3 regions of the Amycolatopsis solani genome follow, and region 3 is predicted to be linked to each of the others. Evidence: riboswitches for the same ligand, from Rfam matches in the RefSeq annotation. Region 3 holds a riboswitch; each other region holds the start of a gene.
What was found. A riboswitch is a leader RNA that binds a small molecule or an ion and turns the genes downstream of it on or off. The one in region 3 is predicted to bind S-adenosylmethionine.
Positions count from the first base shown of each region.

Region 1 (2,258 bases), 1.7 Mb from region 3:
GTCATCCACGCCAACCAGGCCGCCAACAAGAAGTCCGCCCTGGCGAAGCGCGTCAACGCGCTCTGAGCTGGGTGATTTCTGGGAAGGCCCCGGCTCCGGCCGGGGCCTTCTTCGTGTCCGGGGTCAGCGGTCGCCCTTGGCCGCCGCGACTTCGAGGACAGCGCGTTCCAGCGCGTAGCCCGGGTCCGCCGCCATGCCTTTGACCTCGGCGTTCAGCCGCGCGACCACCCGCATCGCGGTGGCCAGGCCGTCCTGGTTCCACCCACGGGACTGGCCCTGCGCCTTGCGGACCTTCCACGGCGGCATGCCCAGCTCGCCCGCCAGCTGGTTCGGGTTGCCGCGCCCGGCACCCGAGACGCGCGCGATCGTGCGGACCGCGTCGGCCAGCGCGTCGGCCACCAGGACGTGCGGGACGCCCAGCTGCATCGCCCAGCGCAGCGACTCCAGCGCCGCCGAGCGGTCGCCGCCGACCGCCTTTTCGGCGACCGCGAACCCGGTCACGTCGGCGCGGCCGCGGTGGTACCGCCGGACCGCGTCGGCATCGACCGCCCCGCCCGTGTCGGCCACCAGCTGACTGGCCGCGGAGGAGAGTTCGCGCAGGTCGGAGCCCACGGCGTCGATCAGCGCGGCGACCCCGGCCGGGTCGATCTTGCCGCCCGCCCGCCGCACCTCGTGCCGCACGAACTGCTCGCGCTCGGCCGGCTTCGTCAGCTTCGGGCACTCCGTGATCTCGGCCCCGGCCTTCTTCAGCGACGCCGGGAGCGACTTGCCCGCCTTGCTGCGGCCGCCGCCGGTGTGGACGACGACGAGCACGACCCCGTCCGCCGGGTCCTTCAGGTAGGACGCCACGGCGTCGGCCAGCTCCTGCGAGATGTCCTGCGCCGATTCGAGGACGATCACGCGTCCTTCGCTGAACAGCGACGGGCTCACCAGTTCGGCCAGCTCAGGCGCTGTGAGATCGGACACCCGGACCCGGGTCAGCTCGGCCGTCGAGTCCATCGCGCGGGCGGCGGCCAGCGTGTCGCGGACGGCCCGCTCGATCAGCAGTTCTTCGTCACCCAGCACCAGGTGCAGCGGGGCCGGGGCGGTGGCTTGCGCGGTCACCCCCGAATCCTCTCACCCGCGCCGCGATGCGCCCGCTCCGGTGATGTCGGGCGGCCACCATGGCACGGTCCGAGCACGATGTCGTACGGTGTAGTCGAGGCAGCCCGCCCCGGGGAATCCCGGTGTGCGCGCCGACAAGTGAATACCGCTCATCCAGAGGGGCAGAGGGAACGGCCCGACGAAGCCCCGGCAACCGGCGTACAGCCTGTCATCCCGCGATCGCGGGGTAGCTGACGACCACGGTGCCAATTCCGGCCCGCTTCGGCGGGGCAGATGAGGAAAGGAACCTCGCGATGACCGCAACCCTCGGCACGACCTCCACCACCAAGACCCCGGACCTCGGTCCCGCCGTCGAACTGGTGTCGAAGGAAGAGGGTCACCGGCAGCCGCTCGCCCCCGAATTCGTCTCCGCCGAAGACTTCTCGCCGCTCGAGGTCGCCTACGACTTCGGCCGCGTCCGCCGCGAAGACATCGAGGCCGGCCCCAAGAACATCTGGCGCTACAAGAAACTCCTCCCGGTTCCGTCCAACGTCGAAGAGATCCCGAACACCGAGCCGGGCGCGACCCGCCTGGTCCGCGCGGACCGCCTCGCCAAGGAACTCGGCCTCAAGCGCTTGTGGGTCAAGGACGACACGGGCAACCCGACCCACTCGTTCAAGGACCGCGTCGTCGCCGTCGCGCTGGCCGCGGCCCGCGAGTTCGGGTTCGAGGTGCTCGCGTGTCCCTCGACCGGCAACCTGGCCAACGCGACGGCCGCCGCCGCGGCCCGCGCCGGCTGGCGGTCGGTCGTGCTGATCCCGAAGAGCCTCGAGCGCGCCAAGATCCTCACCACCGCCGTGTACGACGGCGACCTCGTCGCGGTCGACGGCAACTACGACGACGTCAACCGCCTCGCCACCGAACTGGCCGGCGAGCACCCGAAGTGGGCGTTCGTGAACGTGAACGTCCGGCCGTACTACTCGGAAGGCTCGAAGACGCTGGCCTTCGAGGTCGCCGAGCAGCTCGGCTGGCGCATCCCGCCGCAGATCGTCGTGCCGATCGCCTCCGGTTCGCAGTTGACCAAGGTGGACAAGGGTTTCCGCGAGCTGGGCCAGCTCGGTCTCGTGGACGCCAGCCCGTACAAGGTGTTCGGCGCGCAGGCCACCGGCTGCTCG
Region 1 is NZ_JAWQJT010000001.1:4,180,860-4,183,117, reverse strand. Features, by position in the region: gene rpsT (30S ribosomal protein S20) at 1-66, shown strand, start outside; gene holA (DNA polymerase III subunit delta) at 124-1,104, opposite strand; SAM riboswitch class I at 1,251-1,384, shown strand; gene thrC (threonine synthase) at 1,398-2,258, shown strand, end outside.
Region 1: linked by a shared signal. The riboswitch ahead of thrC (threonine synthase) and the one ahead of SD460_RS12135 (methionine ABC transporter ATP-binding protein) in region 3 are both predicted to bind S-adenosylmethionine.

Region 2 (2,258 bases), on a different contig from region 3:
CGCCGGCGACGGCGATGAGGCGCTTGGCCGCGATGTGGGCGCAGAAGGCGCCGTCGCGCACGCCGATGCCGTACTCGGCCGACAGCACCGCCGCGAGCCAGCCCGGGTCGAAGCCGGCGACGGTGAAGCTGACGGTGCCGACGCGGTCGACCGGCGCGTCGAACAGGCGCAGTTCGGCGCAGCCCGGGATGCTTTCGAGCCCCTTGCGCAGCCGGGCGAGCAGGGCCTGTTCGTGCGCGACGACGGCGTCCCAGTCGCGGGACAGGGTCTCGCACGCGACGCCGAGCGCGTACACGCCGACGGTGTTGGGCGAACCGGCTTCGTGGCGCTCCGGCCCGCTGTTCCAGACGACGGCGTCTTCGGTGACGAGCTTGGTCGCCCCGCCGCCGGCGAGGTACGGGCGCGCGGCGCGCAGCCAGTCGGCGCGGCCGATCAGCGCGCCCGCACCGAAGGGCGCGTAGAGCTTGTGACCGGAGATGGCGACGTAGTCGACGTCCAGCTCCCGGATCGAGATCCGGCGGTGCGGCGCCAGTTGCGCGGCGTCGAGGGCGATGCGGGCACCGTGCTTCCGCGCCACGGCGGCGATTTCGGCCACCGGGAGCAGCTCGCCGGTCACGTTGGACGCGCCGGTGACGACCACGAGCCGGGGCCCCTGCGGGGAATCCGCCAGTGCTTCGTCCACAGCGGACACTGCCGCGAGGCGCGTGCGCGGGGTCGGGATCCGCCGGACGTTCGGGCCCTGCCACGGCAGCAGCGCGGCGTGGTGCTCGGTGTCGAAGACGACGACCGTGGTGTTGCGCGGCAGGCTGCGGGCGAGCAGGTTGAAGGAATCGGTGGTGTTGCGGGTGAACACGACGGTGTCGGTCCGGCGGGCGTCCACGAACCGGCGCAGCACGTCGCGGGTGCGCTCGTAGAGCTTGGTGGAGACCTGGGAAGCGAAGCCGGCCCCGCGGTGGACGCTGGCGTACCAGGGCAGGAACTCGTCGACCTTCGCGCGGACGGCGTCGAGGCAGGGGGCGCTCGCCGCGTGGTCGAGGTTGGCGTAGCCGACCGTCCCGCCGGTGACGAGCGGGACCCGCAGCGACGCGCCGGCGACGGTGGGGATGCCTTGCGGGGCAGGGGTTTCGACGGGCGTCGTGCGGCGATCGGCGACGCTGGTGCGGTCGATGGCGAGGGTCATCGGGGTGCCTCCTCGGCGGTCCGGGGGACCCCGGCGAGGGGCCCGCGCTTGCCCGTCGCGGGACGCGACCGGCCCGGTCTTCACCCGGGGCACCCCACCGCGGTAGGAGGGTTGCCGGCCAGCAAGCCGGGGCTTAGCGCTGGCACTCATGACCTGGCACAGAAGGTAACCGACAACGCGTCGTGCGGCCAACCCCCGGCTCACATTCTGAGACGCCGCTCACAACGTCACAGTTTGGCGCGGAACCGCCCCGGCAGCTGCGTCACGGCGTCGTCCGCGAGGTGCGTCGCGGTGCCCTGGTACTGCTCGGCGCCCGCCGTGAACCGCCAGCCGCCCAGGGATTTGCCGTCCACCGGCTCGCCATACGCGGTGGCGAGGGTGGTCGAGACCGCGCCGAACGCGACGCCGTCCCAGTTCGCCGCCGGGGCGTCCGGGAGGGTCCAGAGCGTGAAGTGGACGTGGGCGCCCGTGCTGGAGCCGCCGCACGGGAGCGCGTTGCCGGTCGAACCGAGCACCGCGCCGGGCTCGACGTGCTCACCGTCGGTGACCGCGATGCCCTCCATGTGGTAGTAGCCAGTCCGCCAGCCGCCCGCGTGGTCGATGGTCACCCAGTCGCCGCCGGCGCAGTGCTGGAGGTGGACGGTGCCGGCGAGCGGCGCGCGCACCGTGCGGTCGGCGGGGCTGAAGTCGATGGCGTTCTTCACGCCGGTGCTGCCGTCGTCGGAGTGGATGCCGGCCGAGTAGACCTGCTGGCCCGCCTTGAACGGCAGGGCGAGCGCCGGGAACGGGGCCACTGCGGCGGTCGCGGCCGGCGCGCCGAGCAGTCCGAGAGCGGCGGTGATCGTGGCGGCCACGGCCGCTCGACGCAGTTTCGTCACCCTGTGTGCCCCTTTGGCTCAGGTGTTCACCCATTCGAATGAGCGCACATTAAGCCAAAAGGGGCAGAGAGGGAAGATCAAGTGAGATTTTTGTGAGGCGCTCTGGAGTACGCGATCAGCGAGCCGGCCCCGTCAGTGACCCGACTCGCCCCGCCAGCGGGCCAGGCGCCCGGCCCGGTCGACCGCGCGCAGCCGGCGTT
Region 2 is NZ_JAWQJT010000003.1:129,822-132,079, forward strand. Features, by position in the region: gene SD460_RS33795 (aminotransferase class V-fold PLP-dependent enzyme) at 1-1,180, opposite strand, end outside; SAM riboswitch class IV at 1,220-1,334, opposite strand; gene SD460_RS33800 (M23 family metallopeptidase) at 1,408-2,058, opposite strand; gene SD460_RS33805 (potassium/proton antiporter) at 2,191-2,258, opposite strand, start outside.
Region 2: linked by a shared signal. The riboswitch ahead of SD460_RS33795 (aminotransferase class V-fold PLP-dependent enzyme) and the one ahead of SD460_RS12135 (methionine ABC transporter ATP-binding protein) in region 3 are both predicted to bind S-adenosylmethionine.

Region 3 (2,258 bases):
TCCGGGCTCGTCATGGTGCAGACCGAGGTCGCCGACCGGATGGCGGCCGGGCCGGGCAGCCGGATCTACGGCGTCCCGAGCGTCAAGCTCGCTTGGTACGGCCCGGCACGGAAAGTCGCCGCGGTACCACGGTCGGTGTTCTGGCCGGTGCCCAACGTGGATTCCGCGCTCGTCGCGTTCGAACGCGCCGACGAGACGGCGTCCGCGGATCGGGACGGTCTCTTCTCCCTGGTTGACGCCGCTTTCTCACAACGCAGGAAAACGCTTCGCGCCGCTCTCGCGGGCTGGGCGGGCTCGGCCGAGCGGGCCGGTGAGCTCTTGACGGCGGCCGGGATCGACCCGAAGACCCGGGGCGAGCAGCTCGACGTGCACGACTTCGCCCGGATCGCGGCCCGCGCGCAGGCCGGCCGCTGAAAAGACCACAGTGGATGCGGTGAAAAACGCACCTTTTTCCCGTCGGACCGTGACGGCGACACCTCCAGTCGTGTGATGTGGGCCAACGGGCTTGCTTTCGCTCCGTGGGATCGGCTTAACTCAGTACGTCCATCCCGAGCGACCGAGAGACCTGGCTCGTCGAAGTCGCAGCAACCACCCTCCACAGGGCAGGTGCTACCGCCAGGACCGATGGAGGCCGTTTTCGATGAAGAGGGTAGCTCGCCCCCTGCTGCTGACCAGGCGTCGCGTCGTCGACGAAGGCCGCCGCTCCGTCTCCGCATGTCGACGCTCGCGCTGAGCTTCGTCTGAGCCGTTCCACCCTTCTTCGCGCACCGTCCATTGCGGACGGACACTCGCTTGCGGCCGGGCGCGCCCTCGTGCGCTGCGCCCTGTTTTTCTGGAGCTGTCGTGATCACCGTCGAAAACCTGTCCAAATCCTTTGCCACCAACGGAAATTCGGTCGTCGCCCTGCGCGACGTGAGCGTCGACGTCCAAGCCGGCTCGCTGTTCGGCGTCGTCGGCCCGGCCGGTTCGGGCAAGTCCGTCCTGGCCCGTTGCATCGCGCTGCAGGAGCGCCCCGACCGCGGAGTCGTCCGGCTCGACGGCCTCAACACCGGCACGCTCGACGGCCGCCGGCTCCGCGAAATCCGCCGTCAGCTCGGCGTCGTCTCGTCGAAGCCGGAACTGATCGCCGAGCGCACCATCGCCGGCAACATCGCTTCCCCGCTGGAGCAGCTCGGCGTCGACGGCCCGCAGCGCCGCAGCCGGGTCGGCTCGCTGCTCGACCTTGTCGGCCTGACGCCGCGCGCCGCGCAGCGTCCCGGTGAGCTCACCGCGGGCCAGCTCCGCCGCGTCGCGGTCGCGAAGGCGCTGGCCGCCGCGCCGGCCGTGCTGCTCGCCGACGACCCGACCGCCGGCGTCGACCCGGAGGAGGCCGGTTCGGTGCTGACCGTGCTCGACCGCGCCCGTTCCGAGCTGGGCGTCACGGTCGTCGTCACCACGCCGGACGCCGGCGTCGTCCGGCGGCTCTGCGACGACGTCGCGGTGCTGGAGGACGGCACCGTCGTCGAGCGCGGCACCGTGCTCGACCTGATCTCGACCCCGGGCAGCCGCACCGCGCAGGCGCTGCTGCCGTCGATCGAGACCCCGCGCTCGCAGAACGGCCGGTACGACCGCTCGGTCGACGTGGTGCTGGTCGGCTTCGCGTCGGTGGGCGCGCTGCTGCCCGAGGCCGCGGGCCGCTTCGACGTCGAGTTCGCCACCATCGGCGGCGGCCTGACCCGGATCGGCGACACCCCGGTCGGCCGCTTCCGCCTCGGCGTCCGCGGCGAGCGCGCCGACGCGGCGCTGGCGTGGGTCGCCGAGCGCGGCGGCCACGTCACCCAGACCGCCCGCGGCCCCCAGGCCGTCGTCGCCGCCTGACCCCCAAAGCCGTGAAGGCCTCCTTACCGGCCATAAGAGCCGGTAAGGAGGCCTTCACGGCTTTCTGCGGAACGTGGACACGTAGGCTGGGCGGGTGCTCGCCGTAGTTCCGCCCCCAATCACCGTCCGGGTCCCGGCCAAGGTCAACTTGCACCTTTCGGTCGACGACCTGCGCGAAGACGGTTACCACGAGCTGGTGACCGTGTTCCAGGCGCTGTCGCTGACCGACGAAGTGACCGTCGCGGCCACCGACGAACCCGGCATCGAGGTCTACGGCGAGGGCGAAGGCACCGTCCCGACCGGCCCGGAAAACCTGGCTTGGCGGGCGGTCGAAGCGCTTTCCTCGCACGTCGGGCGCAATGGCGAGCCGAAGGTCCGGGTGGTGCTGCGCAAGGGCATCC
Region 3 is NZ_JAWQJT010000001.1:2,442,005-2,444,262, forward strand. Features, by position in the region: gene rsmA (16S rRNA (adenine(1518)-N(6)/adenine(1519)-N(6))-dimethyltransferase RsmA) at 1-414, shown strand, start outside; SAM riboswitch class I at 541-631, shown strand; gene SD460_RS12135 (methionine ABC transporter ATP-binding protein) at 844-1,857, shown strand; gene SD460_RS12140 (4-(cytidine 5'-diphospho)-2-C-methyl-D-erythritol kinase) at 1,952-2,258, shown strand, end outside.